Regions from separate parts of the Janthinobacterium sp. CG_23.4 genome, predicted to be linked through region 3. Evidence: predicted binding sites of a transcription regulator. Region 3 holds the regulator's gene; each other region holds the start of a gene.

Region 1 (4,478 bases), 2.6 Mb from region 3:
GCGCCTGGGGCGATCGCATCGACGGCGGCGCGCGTGTCGAAGTAGTCTAGCCCTGTCCCCGGCAAGGGCTTGCGATGCAGGGTGTTCATATTAGAGGTCATTATTTGCGGTCCTTGATGGGCACGAATTCCAGGTCTTCCGGGCCCACGTAGTTGGCGCTCGGGCGGATGATCTTGTTGTCGATGCGCTGTTCGATGATGTGGGCGGCCCAGCCCGAAGTGCGCGAAATGACGAACAGCGGCGTAAACATCGCCGTCGGCACGCCCATCATGTGGTACGACACGGCCGAGAACCAGTCCAGGTTCGGGAACATGTTCTTGATTTCCCACATGACCGATTCCAGGCGCTCGGCGATGTCGAACATTTTCGTGGAACCGGCTTCCTGCGACAGCGAACGGGCCACTTCTTTGATGACCACGTTGCGCGGGTCGGAAATCGTGTAGACGGGGTGGCCGAAGCCGATCACCACTTCCTTGCTGGCCACGCGCTCGCGGATATCGGCTTCCGCTTCGTCGGCATTGTCGTAGCGTTTCTGGATATCCAGCGCCACTTCGTTTGCGCCGCCGTGTTTCGGGCCGCGCAGCGCGCCGATGGCGCCCGTGATGGCCGAGTGAATGTCCGAACCCGTGCCGGCAATGACGCGGCTGGTGAAGGTCGAGGCATTGAATTCATGTTCCGCGTACAGGATCAGCGACGTGTGCATGGCCTTTTCCCACGACGCCGATGGTTTTTCGCCGTGCAGCAGGTGCAGGAAGTGGCCGCCGATCGAGTCGTCGTCCGTTTCCACTTCGATGCGCTTGCCGTTATGGCTGTAGTGGTACCAGTACAGCAGCATGGAGCCGAACGACGCCATCAGGCGGTCGGCGATGTCGCGCGCGCCCGGCGCGTTATGGTCGTCTTTTTCCGGCAGCGTGCAGCCCAGGACAGACACGCCGGTGCGCATCACATCCATCGGGTGGGCAGCGGCCGGCAGCGCTTCCAGCGCCGCTTTCACTGCTGATGGCAAGCCGCGCAAGGAGCGCAATTTGGCTTTGTAGCCTTTCAGTTCAGCGCTAGTCGGCAATTTTCCGTGCACCAGCAGATAAGCGATTTCCTCGAATTCGCAGCTGTCGGCCACGTCCAGGATGTCATAGCCACGGTAGTGCAAATCGTTGCCGGTCTTGCCGACCGAGCACAGCGCCGTATTGCCGGCGGTGACGCCGGACAGGGCGACGGATTTTTTAGGCTTGAAAGTGGCGGCTTGCGGTGCGGTCATTGTGTTCTCCAGAAAATGATTGTCAGTCCAGCGCGGCGGGCCCGGGATTCCCACGGCCCGCTCTTTTATCGGTGCTTACTTCTTTTGCGCGGCGAACAGCGCATCGAGCTTTTGCTCGAAGTCGTGGTAATTGATCGATTCATACAGTTCCATGCGCGTCTGCATGGTATCGACGACATTTTTTTGCGTGCCGTCGCGGCGCAGGGCGCGGTAGACGTTCTCGGCCGCCTTGTTCATGGCGCGGAAGGCCGACAGCGGGTATAGCGCCAAGCCCACGTGGGCGCTGCGCAATTCGTCCAGCGTGAACAGCGGTGTAGAACCAAATTCCGTGATGTTGGCCAGGATAGGCACGTTGACGGCCTTGGCGAACGTGGCGTACATGTCCAGGTCCGTGATCGCTTCCGGGAAGATCATGTCGGCGCCCGCCTCGACACAGGCGACGGCGCGTTCCAATGCCGCTTCCAGGCCATCGACGGCCAACGCATCGGTGCGCGCCATGATGACGAAGTTCGGGTCGGTGCGCGCATCGACGGCGGCCTTGATACGGTCGACCATTTCCTCCTTGCTGACGATTTCCTTGCCCGGACGATGACCGCAGCGCTTGGCGCCCACCTGGTCTTCGATGTGCAAGCCGGCAGCGCCGAACTTGATCATCGATTTCACGGTGCGCGCCACGTTGAAGGCGGAAGAACCGAAGCCCGTGTCGGCATCGACCAGCAGCGGCAGGTCGCATACGTCGGTGATGCGACGGATATCGGTCAGGACGTCGTCCAGGCTGGAAATGCCCAGGTCGGGCAAGCCCAGCGAGCCGGCCGCGACGCCGCCGCCAGACAAATAAATAGCTTTATAGCCGGCACGCTTGGCCAGCAAGGCGTGGTTGGCGTTAATGGCGCCAACGACTTGCAAGGGGGATTCTTCCTGGACGGCCTTGCGAAATGCGGCACCTGCGGAGTATTGAGTCATGTCTTCACCTTATGGGATTCGGGTCGTCCCGAATGTTTCATGGACTTGCTATGAGCATCAGTGTTGCAAATGCCGTGCCAGCACCTTGCACGTGCCCGGGAAGGGTGCCACAGCATGGTGAGATACGAGGGGAAATGGCCTGTATCGGCCGCTTGCGCACGCTCACGCAGCAGGACAGCGCTGCCGCGTTAAGTGTAGACGGTGTTTCATTTTTGTTTCAACTATTTCAGTTGAAACAAATGTTTGAAACATGCAACACGCAACACGCAATCATTGCCGAAGCCAAAGCAGGCGCTCGATCAGCCGGCAATCAGGGGGGGGGGAGCGAAAGACGCTGCGGTGCGCAGCAGTAATTGAATGAAAAACAGCCGGCGGGCGCCGGCTGCAGCAGTACTGGAAAACCAGGAATCAAGACTCGGGACTCAGGCCAGGCGTACCAGCGGGTTGGCGATGATGTTGTCGATCTGGCGCACCGCCTCTTCGCAGGCGGCGGCAATGGCACCCTCCTCGTCGTCGCGCACGAACTGCATGGTCGAGCCTTCGAACACTTCCAGGCCTTCCGCAGTGGCGCGTTCGATGTCGCAACTGGCCGACCATTTGCCGTCGCTGGCGGGCACGGCCAAGGGAACGATTTCCCAGCCTTTGTAGTGAATTTTAGAACTGCTACCCATACGGTGCCTCCTTCGTGACTGACTCAATAATGGAAATCGTAGCATGAAGCGCAGCTGGTAGCGACGTGTTTCAGGCAGCAGCACGTGCTCAGGCTCACTTTCGGACGAAACGATTTGCGCTGGCTCAAGGACGCAACAGATTATCCACTTCCGTCCTCGCCACTTCCAAGCCGGCCGTGCAAGCCGTCTCGGGCGCCGCGTAGCCGCCCAAGGTGCGGCTACGCGTAATCGCTTGCGCCGCCGTCTCGCCTTCGCGCTGCAGGCGGTAAGTAAAATCCCACAAATCGTCATTATCTTTTTGCGCGGTGACCGACATCGTAAAACCGCGGTACTCTTCGCTGCGTGCAGTGGTATCGTGCATGAGCTCTCCTTGTCAAAAAGAGCTTAGCACGCGGCAAGCGCGAGGGTGCGCACGACTGGGACAGACGTTGACGCGCACGCTTATCTGTTTTCCGCATGGAAAATGTCAGTTTCCAACATTTTTTAGCCTACACTGACGATATAATGTTCTTCCCTGTCCGTCCCTTGCCGCCGCGATGACCCCACAAATCCAAGCCTTCTTCGACCCCGCCACCGCCACCGTCACCTATGTTGTGTATGAGACCGATGGCCGCGACTGCGCCATCATCGACTCCGTGCTCGACTACGATCCGAAGGCCGGCCGCACCTCGACCACCTCGGCCGACAAGGTGATCGCCTTCGTGCGCGAACACGGCTTGCAATGCCGCTGGCTGCTGGAAACGCATGCGCATGCCGACCACCTATCGGCCGCGCCCTACCTGCAGCAGCAACTGGGCGGCGACGTGGCCATCGGCGCCGCCATCCAGACGGTGCAACGCGCCTTCGCCGCCGTCTACCACCAGGATGCAGCCAAGGCCGACGGTTCGCAGTTCGACCAGTTATTTGCACCCGACCAGGTATTTCATATTGGCCAGTTGGAAGTGCGCGCCCTGCACGTGCCCGGCCATACGCCGGCCGACCTGGCTTACCAGATCGGCGATGCGGTGTTTGTGGGCGACACCTTGTTCATGCCGGACGTGGGCTCGGCCCGCTGCGACTTTCCCGGCGGCTCGGCATCCCTGCTGTACCGCTCCGTGCGGCGCCTGCTATCGCTGCCGCCGCAAACGCGGCTGTTCATGTGCCACGACTACCCGCCCAACGGCCGCGCGCCGCGCTGGGAAGTGACGGTGGCCGAACAGCGTGCCAGTAACATCCATTTGCGCGACGGCATCACGGAAGAACAATTCGTGGCCATGCGCACGGGCCGTGACGCCACGCTGGACATGCCGACATTGATCTTGCCCGCCATCCAGGTCAATATCAACGCGGGCAAGCTGCCCGAGCCGGAAGACAATGGCGTGCGCTACCTCAAGATACCGCTGGACGCGATCTGACTCCGCCCGCACTTCTGTAGACGCACCTCCTTTATTGTCACCACGCAAGTTCCACCTCAGGCAAGGCGCATGCAGTGCAGATCGCCTGAGCTTGCTTGGGCGAAAACATTTCCGTCCTGCTATGGTTGAGCTTAGCCCATGATGCGGCTGGCCCCATGCAGGGCCATTCGCAGCAAGGCGACTTCATTTAGTCCT
Region 2 (4,478 bases), 160 kb from region 3:
CTCGTCATCGCTCATGGGCGGTAACACGCCGGGGAAGCGGCTGGCCAGCATGGTCTTGCCTGCGCCCGGCGGGCCCACCATCAAGACGTTATGCCCGCCTGCGGCCGCCACTTCCAGTGCGCGTCGCGCTTGCAACTGCCCTTGCACGTCGGCAAAGTCGGGATACGTAAACGCCTGCGCTGCCAGCACCGGTTGATGGCGCTGCAGGGCGGCCTGGCCGTTGGGCACGGCAAAATGCGCGCAGACCTCGAGCAGGCTGTGGGCGGGATAGATGCAGGCGTCTCTGACCAGCGCCGCCTCGTCCGCGTTGGCCCGCGGCAGGATGAAGGCGCGTGGCGGCCCCGATTGGCTGCGCTGCATGGCAAAAGTCATGGCCAAAGCACCGCGGATGGGGCGTAGTTGGCCCGAAAGCGATAGTTCGCCCGCAAATTCGTAGTGCTGCAGTTGTTCGCTCGGCAACTGGCCGGAGGCAGCCAGGATGCCCAGCGCAATCGGTAAGTCGAAGCGGCCCGATTCCTTGGGTAAGTCCGCCGGCGCCAGATTGGCCGTAATGCGCCGCGCCGGCATCTCAAAGCCGCAGTTTTGCAGCGCGGCGCGGACGCGGTCGCGCGATTCCTTCACTTCCGTATCCGGCAGGCCAACGATCGTAAATGACGGCAAGCCATTGGCAAGGTGCACTTCGACACTTACCTCGGGTGCCTCCATGCCGGCCAAGGCACGGCTTTTCAGGACGGCCAGACTCATCAGACTCCCCCGTAGCGCGAGCGCGCTCGGGATCAGTCTAGCGCTTGAAACGCTGTCAGGCTTGAGGTATGCCAGCAAGGCCGTCTATCACGCGACCTTGCTGACGATACTTTATGCCTTTGGCTCGTTCAGGCGGGTTTCCAGTTCGACCAGGCGCAGTTCCAGTGCATCGAGCTTGGCGCGGGTCTTGGCCAGTACTTGTGCCTGGATATCAAACTCTTCGCGCGTGACCAGATCGAGACGGGCAAAGCCCTGTGTCATCATCGATTTCACGTTTTTCTCGATATCCTTGGCGGGCGAGTTTTCGATGGCTTGATGGATCTTGCCTTGCAAGTCGTTAAAGAAGGTATTCATGTCCACGGTCAGTCCTTGTATGGTGCGGCCTGTGCATCGCACCATTGCGGTGCACAGCGGTGTTAATCTGGTGCGCAACTGGGCACTTCATTGTTCTTCAGCAGGCCGTGGCCCCAGTCCTGGCGGCTTGCAGGGTAAGTATGGACGGAAATGCGCCAGTCAAGCTAACAAGAGAGCTGGCACGTATTCTGCTAAAGATGTCATGAACGCTTTGTGATCTCCAGCCAAGATTTTAAACCTCAACCGCTTTAAAAGTTCAATAAAAGGGAATCGCCATGAAGAATCTGTCCAAGAACATGACTTTAGTCGCAGCGTTGACGCTGGCCATGACCGCTGTTTGCGATAGCGCCATGGCCCAGGATGCCGTGGCAGCGCCTGCTGCGGCCGAAGCCGTAGCCGATAACGTGGTCAGCTACAACGTGGCGCTGAGCAGCGACTACCGTTACCGTGGTGTGTCGCAAAGCCGTCTCGACCCTGCCATCAGCGCCGGTGCCGACTATACCCATAATCCGACGGGCCTGTATGTGGGCACTTGGCTGTCGAGCATTAAATGGATCAAGGATAGCGGCGGCGACACCAACCTGGAATGGGATATCTACGCCGGCAAGCGCGGTGAAATCAGCAAGGATTTTACCTATGACGTGGGCGGCCTGTACTACTTCTATCCCTCGAATGGATTGAGCACCAATGCCAACACCTTCGAGTTGTATGGCCAACTCGGCTATGGTCCGGCCTATATCAAGTATTCGCACTCGACGACCAATCTGTTCGGTGTCGCCGACAGCAAGAACAGCGGCTACCTCGATGTGGGCGCCAACATCGACGTGCATGATGGCTATATCTTGAACCTGCATGCCGGGCGTCAGAAGGTCGAGCACAACGATGCCCTCAGTTATAACGATTATAAGATCGGCGTGAGCAAGGATTTCGGCGTGGCGACCGTAGCGCTGGCCGCCGTCAAAGCCAACATCACGTTGCTGGCACCGAATGGCAAGAACCTGGCGAAATCCGGTCTCGTGCTGACTGTATCCAAAACCTTTTAAGCGAGATTGCCATGAAAATGATTACTGCAATCATTAAACCGTTCAAACTGGACGAAGTGCGCGAAGCGTTGTCGGCTATCAATGTGCAAGGTATCACCGTGACCGAAGTCAAAGGTTTCGGTCGCCAGAAAGGTCACACGGAACTCTATCGTGGCGCTGAGTATGTCGTTGATTTCTTGCCAAAAACCAAAATTGAAGCAGCCGTCGATGACGCCATTGTGGACCAGGCCATCGAAGCGATCGAAGGCGCAGCGCGTACCGGCAAGATCGGCGACGGCAAGATTTTCGTCTACAACCTGGAACAGGTCATCCGCATCCGCACCGGTGAAACCGGCAACGAAGCGCTCTAAGGGGAATATTGATGCGTAAAAATATAACAAAATTACTCGCTGGGATAGCCTGTCTGTGTACGTTTGGCGTCGCTACGCCGAGCTTTGCCGATGCCCCCGTCAAGACGGAGGCGGCCACGACGGCTGCCGTCGCCACAGTTGCCGTGACGCCGGTGCCTGACGCCGCACCCGCTGCGGCAGCGCCGGCGCCGGCCGCTGCCGCGCCAGCGGCCGCGTCCGTCGCCAATAAGGGCGATACCAGCTTCATGATGATCAGTACCTTATTGGTGATCTTGATGACGATTCCCGGCCTGGCTCTGTTCTACGGCGGCCTGGTGCGCTCCAAGAATATGTTGTCGGTGCTGATGCAAGTGTTCATGGTGTTCGCGCTGATCATCGTTCTGTGGTGCATCTACGGTTACTCGATCGCCTTCACGGAAAAAACTGCCTTCTTCGGTGGCTTCGACCGCTTGTTCCTGAACGGCATCTGGGATCCCGCCAAGGGCACGTTTGCCGCCGCCGCCACCTTTAGCAAGGGTGTTGTCATTCCCGAGTTCATCTTCGTGGCTTTCCAGGGCACGTTTGCCGCCATCACGTGCGCGCTGATCGTTGGCGCCTTTGCCGAGCGCGCCAAGTTTGCCGCCGTGCTGGCCTTCGTCGTGCTGTGGTTCACGTTTGCCTACCTGCCAGCGGCGCACATGGTGTGGTTCTGGACCGGGCCTGACCTGATCACCAACGCTGCCACCTCGGCCAGCGAAGCCCTGAAGGCAGGCTGGATCTGGCAAACAGGCGCGCTCGATTTCGCAGGCGGCACCGTGGTGCACATCAATGCTGCCGTCGCCGGCCTGGTCGGTGCGATCATGATCGGCAAGCGCGTCGGCTACGGCCGTGAATCGATGGCGCCGCACTCGCTGACGATGACGATGATAGGCGCTTCCCTGTTATGGGTGGGCTGGTTCGGTTTCAATGCCGGTTCCTCGCTCGAAGCGGGCGACGTGGCGGCCCTGGCCTTCATCAACACGCTGCTGGCCACGGCCGCAGCCACCCTGTCGTGGGTGTTCGGCGAGTGGATCAGCAAAGGCAAGCCATCCATGCTCGGTGGTGCGTCGGGCGCCGTTGCCGGCCTGGTGGCGATCACCCCTGCGGCCGGCTTTGTCGGCCCGATGGGCGGCCTGGTCATCGGCTTGCTGGCCGGTATCGTCTGCCTGTGGGGTGTGAACGGCCTGAAACGCCTGATAGGCGCCGACGATTCGCTCGACGTGTTCGGCGTGCATGGCGTAGGCGGCATCCTGGGTGCCCTGCTGACCGGTGTGTTTGCTGCACCACAGTTAGGCGGTCAAGGTATCTTCGACTATGTTACCAACAAAATGTCGGCTGATCCCTATTCCATCGGCCACCAAGTGTGGGTGCAAGCGCAAGCGGTCGGCACCACCATCATCTGGTCGGCCCTGGTCTCCGTCATCGCCTATAAACTGGTTGATATCGTCATCGGCCTGCGCGTGCCGGAAGAAGAAGAGCGTGAAGGGCTCGATATCACCAGCCATGGTGAGCAGGCTTATCATGGTTAAATGATAATAATCAGGCATGCCAGCGTTTCGCTGCGGCATGTCTGGTGTGCAAAGGCGCCTCATCGAGGTGCCTTTTTTTCATTGTGGGAACCGTAAAGGTCTTTAAAACAAGGCCTTTGCCCCGATGTAGGCTACTTACACGGTAATATAGTCGGTAGTTCTGTGTGCTTTTTTGAATACTGCACATAATTTAAGGATGTAACTATGGCTCCCCATCTCGTCACGGCCCTGACCGGACCGCTGCTCGACCTCGAAAAAAAGATTCTGGCCGCGACGCCGGCCATTGAGCGCTGGTTCCGCATGGAGTGGCAAGAGCACACGCCACCGTTCTATTGCTCGGTAGACTTGCGTAACGCGGGCTACAAGCTGGCGCCTGTCGATACCAATTTGTTCCCCGGTGGTTTTCATAACCTGGCCACGGAAATGCTGCCCTTGTCCGT
Region 3 (4,478 bases):
GATTCCGAGAAGGAAGCCGTCATCACGGCACGTAGCGGTCACGTCGATGACGTCAAGCAGGTTCGTACCCTGACGGGCGACGTCGTGCTGGTCAAGGGGAGCTTGATCATGAAGGCGGGCCGGGCCCTGATCACGGAAGATCCGCAAGGCTACCAGTTCATTACTTTCTGGGCTGATCCTGGCAAGCTGGCCACCTTCCGCCAGAAGCGCGATGGCGCGGGCGACCTGTGGGTCGAAGGCGAAGCTGAGCGCGTGGAATACGACAACAAGACGGAAGTAGTGAAACTGTTTTCCAATGCCAAGGTGACGCGCCTGGAAGGCAAGAAGCCGACCGATGTGGCCAATGGCGCCTTCATCTCGTATGACAGCCGCAAGGAAGAATTTGCGATGGAAAATTCCAACAGCGGCACCAGCACCCCGGATGGCGGCAGCGTGCGCATGGTGATCCAGCCAAAGACCAAGGCAGCGGCGGCGGAGAAAGCGCCAGCGACGCCTGCGCCAGGAAAGAAATAATGGACAATACACGTTGCGGCAGTACCCTGATCGTTCGCGGGCTGCAAAAATCCTATGGCAAGCGGCAAGTCGTGCACGACGTCTCGCTGCAAGTCGAATGCGGCGAAGTGGTCGGGCTATTGGGGCCGAACGGTGCCGGCAAGACCACCTCGTTCTACATGATCGTCGGCCTGGTGCCATCGGATGGCGGCAGCATCGATATCAGCGGCGTGGACATTTCCCGCCTGCCGATACACCGCCGCGCGCAGATGGGCCTGTCGTATCTGCCGCAGGAAGCGTCCGTATTTCGCAAGCTGACGGTGGAAGACAATATCCGTGCCGTGCTGGAAATCCAGACCGTCGAAGGCCGCCCCCTGAAGAAGGCCGAGATCGAGGAACGCCTCGATAAATTGCTGGCGGACTTGCAGATTGAAAAGTTGCGTGAGAACCCGGCGTTGTCGCTCTCGGGCGGTGAGCGGCGCCGCGTGGAAATCGCCCGCGCGCTCGCTACCGATCCGCGTTTCGTGCTGCTCGACGAGCCGTTCGCCGGTGTCGACCCCATCGCCGTGATCGAAATCCAGCGTATCGTGCGCTTCTTGAAGGAGCGTAATATCGGCGTCCTGATCACCGATCATAATGTGCGCGAGACGCTGGGTATCTGCGACCGTGCCTACATCATCAACCAGGGCTCGGTACTGGCGTCGGGACGCCCCGACGACATCATCGCGAACGAGTCGGTACGCCGGGTCTATCTGGGCGAACACTTCCGCATGTGAGCCAATGAAACAATCATTGCAGCTGCGCACTTCGCAGCACTTGGCACTGACGCCGCAGTTGCAGCAATCGATACGCCTGTTGCAATTGTCTACGCTGGAATTACACCAGGAGCTCGAGCAACTGCTGACGGACAATCCTTTGCTCGAGCGCCTCGACGATCCGCTCGACCGTTCGCTGCGCCTGCTGTCCGACGGCGCCTTGAGTTCCACGGCCGCGCCGGCCGAAGCGCCGCCGCAGCCTCCAAGCCAGGAGGCACCCACCGCGCCGGTCGAAGCGGAAACCTTTGACGGCGAGGCCAGCGACAGCCCTGCCGCTGGAGACGCCGGTGACAGCGACTGGAGCGAGGCGAACCGGGGCAAGGCACCCGACGACGAAGATTCCCGCCCGCAGCTCGAAGCCCATCACTGTACCCTGCGCGAGCACTTGATGGAGCAGATGCGCGTGACGGTGCTCGAATTGCGCGACCGCGCGCTCGTTGAGCTGATCATCGATGCACTCGATGACAATGGCTACCTGGAAGAATCGCTCGACGACATCCTGGCGCGCCTGCCGGAAGAGCTGGAAATCGACGCCGACGAGATGCGCACGGCCTTGTCGCTGTTGCAAAGTTTCGATCCGCCCGGCGTGGGTGCGCGTAATGCGTCGGAGTGCCTGGCACTGCAAATCAAGCGCTTGCCGCACATCGCCATGGTGACGCGGCGCATGGCCCTGGTGATCGTGGAAAAGCACCTGGCCTGGTTTGCCCAGCGCGATTTCAACAAGTTGAAAAAAGCCCTCAATTGCGATGATGAAGACTTGCGCGAAGCGCAGACGGTGATTCGCCAGTGCAATCCGCATCCGGGCGCCGTGTTCGCCTCTGACGTGTCCGATTACGTGGTGCCCGACGTCGTCGTCAAGCGCGCGCGCAATGGTTGGCAAGTCACCCTGAACAACGACGTCATGCCGCGCCTGCGCGTGAACGCCATGTACGCCAACTTGCTCAAGCAGGGCAAGGGCGAGGGCGCCATGGGCGCACAGTTGCAGGAAGCCAAGTGGCTGATCAAGAATATGCGCCAGCGTTTCGACACGATCTTGCGCGTGGCGCAGGCGATAGTAGAAAGACAAAAGAACTTTTTTTCGCATGGGGCCGTTGCCATGCGTCCCCTTGTACTCCGTGAAATAGCTGATACACTGGGATTACACGAGAGTACTATCTCGCGGGTAACAACCCAAAAGTACATGCTGACCCCGCATGGCATGTTTGAGTTGAAATATTTCTTTGGTAGCCACGTCGCCACCGAAGCGGGGGGCGAAGCATCATCGACGGCGATACGGGCATTGATCGTGCAACTGACAGGAGCAGAAGACCCTAAAAATCCTTTATCCGACAGTAAGATTGCGGACATGCTGGGCGAGCAAGGCATGGTGATTGCGCGACGTACTGTTGCCAAATACCGGGAAGCGTTGAAAATTCCGCCAGTGAGTCTGCGTAAGTGTTTGTAAGTTTTTTTCGGTTCCTCTGCGGGCCGGATAGGATGGACCGCACGAACCCGATCATCTTTAGGAGTGTGTATGAATCTCACCATCAGCGGACATCATCTCGAAGTGACACCAGCCATCCGTGAATACGTACAAACGAAGCTGGAGCGCGTGAAACGGCATTTCGATCAAGTTATCGATATTGCCGTGATACTGACCGTGGATAACCTCAAAGAGAAAGAAAAACGTCAAAAGGCCGAAGTCAACCTGCGTATGAGTGGCAAAACCGTCTATGTGGAAAGCCTGGCGCAAGACCTGTATGCCGCAATCGATATGCTGATCGACAAGCTGGACAGGCAAGTGATGAAGTACAAAACCAAAGTGCAAGGGCACGGTAAAGAGGCGATCAAGCATCTGCCAGACAACTCGGACGAAGAAATCGCCGCCGCTTAAGCGGCCCGCGACTTCCAAACGGTTGTGATCAACTAAGGGCGCACATTGCGCCCTTTTTTGCGCCTGTCGCCCTTGTCGGGCTACCATCATGGGAACGCAAAGTTCCGTCCGAAGACGCTAGAATGTGTGCACTTTGACTTCTTTCCTGCCTGGCGGGCCTGCTGGCTCGCATCTGCATTAAGAATACCGGATCACAGCATGGCGAGCGGCAGGAAAAGGTGTTGGAGTAGCGCAACTTCGCCTGGCACTGCGCCGCCCAGGCAGTGAACGTTGCCCGCTACCTGCGCCGATGCGCAACAGATTTTATGCGCGTCTTACCCACGTTCGCGATGTCGCAAGACGACGCGCTCGTTCGGGCTGAAATACTGTGCCAGCCGTTCCGCCATGTACACCGAGCGATGCTGGCCACCTGTACAGCCGAGTGCCACGGTCAGGTAGCTGCGGTTGTCGGACTTAAAGGATGGCAACCATTTTTCGATGAAGGCGCGGATGTCGGCCAGCAGTTCCAGCGCGCTGGGCTGTGCGTCGAGGAAGGCGATCACGGGCGCATCGCGTCCGTCGAGCGGGCGCAGCGTCAGGTCGTAATAAGGATTGGGCAAGGCCCGCACGTCGAAGACGAAATCGGCGTCCAGCGGCACGCCCAGCTTGAAGGCGAAGGATTCGAAGAACAGGGTCAGCGGTGCGCGTTCCGAGGCGACGATATCCTTGACCCAGGCGCGTAACTTGTTGGCGCTCAGCTCTGAGGTATCGATTACATGGCCCAGCTGTTCGATGGCAGACAGGCGTTCGCGCTCTTCAGAGATGCATTCGATCAGGGTGCGGCGGCTGGCTGGATTCTGATTCGGACGCAATTCGTGCGACAGCGGATGGCTGCGCCGCGTTTCCGAGAAGCGCGCTACCAGCGAATGCGTGGTAGCCGTGAGGAACATGACCTTGACGTCGTGCCCCTGGTCGCGCAGCAGGGTGACATTGTGCGGCAGGCTGGTCAGCGACTCTGCGCTGCGCGCATCGACGGCGACGGCCAGTTGTGATGCGCCTTCGTCGAGCAGCGTTTGCACCAGGCTGGGCAGCAATGCCGGTGGCAGGTTGTCGACACAGTAGTAGCCGGTATCTTCCAGCACATTGAGTGCGACGGATTTACCGGAGCCGGATATTCCGGTGATGAGGACGATATGCATAACCCGATCATACAATAAAGATCGGCATGGCGCCCCCGAGGCAACTCTCTTTACAAATTATTGCAATGTCATATGTGTATTTCGTAGGTCGGCTTAGCGCAAAGCGCGTAAGCCGACACC

What was found. The regulator sigma-54, encoded in region 3, starts transcription at its own class of promoters, with help from an activator protein. The targets are predictions, from matches to a motif close to TGGCANGNAANCTGCTTT.
Region 1: a site for sigma-54 is predicted at 2,281-2,298, ahead of prpB (methylisocitrate lyase). Genes of this name have one in related genera too.
Region 2: a site for sigma-54 is predicted at 1,276-1,293, ahead of H4V96_RS02020 (TorF family putative porin). Genes of this name have one in related genera too.

Annotation. Positions count from the first base shown of each region.
Region 1 covers NZ_JARXUX010000001.1:2,919,257-2,923,734, forward strand. Annotated here, with positions in the region: gene acnD (Fe/S-dependent 2-methylisocitrate dehydratase AcnD) at 1-89, opposite strand, end outside; gene prpC (2-methylcitrate synthase) at 101-1,255, opposite strand; gene prpB (methylisocitrate lyase) at 1,331-2,218, opposite strand; gene H4V96_RS13010 (hypothetical protein) at 2,641-2,889, opposite strand; gene H4V96_RS13015 (hypothetical protein) at 3,014-3,250, opposite strand; gene H4V96_RS13020 (MBL fold metallo-hydrolase) at 3,426-4,283, shown strand; gene H4V96_RS13025 (M20/M25/M40 family metallo-hydrolase) at 4,471-4,478, opposite strand, start outside.
Region 2 covers NZ_JARXUX010000001.1:450,508-454,985, forward strand. Annotated here, with positions in the region: gene H4V96_RS02010 (YifB family Mg chelatase-like AAA ATPase) at 1-744, opposite strand, end outside; gene H4V96_RS02015 (accessory factor UbiK family protein) at 856-1,104, opposite strand; gene H4V96_RS02020 (TorF family putative porin) at 1,374-2,141, shown strand; gene H4V96_RS02025 (P-II family nitrogen regulator) at 2,153-2,491, shown strand; gene amt (ammonium transporter) at 2,503-4,038, shown strand; gene gshA (glutamate--cysteine ligase) at 4,243-4,478, shown strand, end outside.
Region 3 covers NZ_JARXUX010000001.1:292,342-296,819, forward strand. Annotated here, with positions in the region: gene lptA (lipopolysaccharide transport periplasmic protein LptA) at 1-513, shown strand, start outside; gene lptB (LPS export ABC transporter ATP-binding protein) at 513-1,268, shown strand; gene H4V96_RS01325 (RNA polymerase factor sigma-54) at 1,273-2,751, shown strand; gene raiA (ribosome-associated translation inhibitor RaiA) at 2,821-3,180, shown strand; gene rapZ (RNase adapter RapZ) at 3,495-4,358, opposite strand.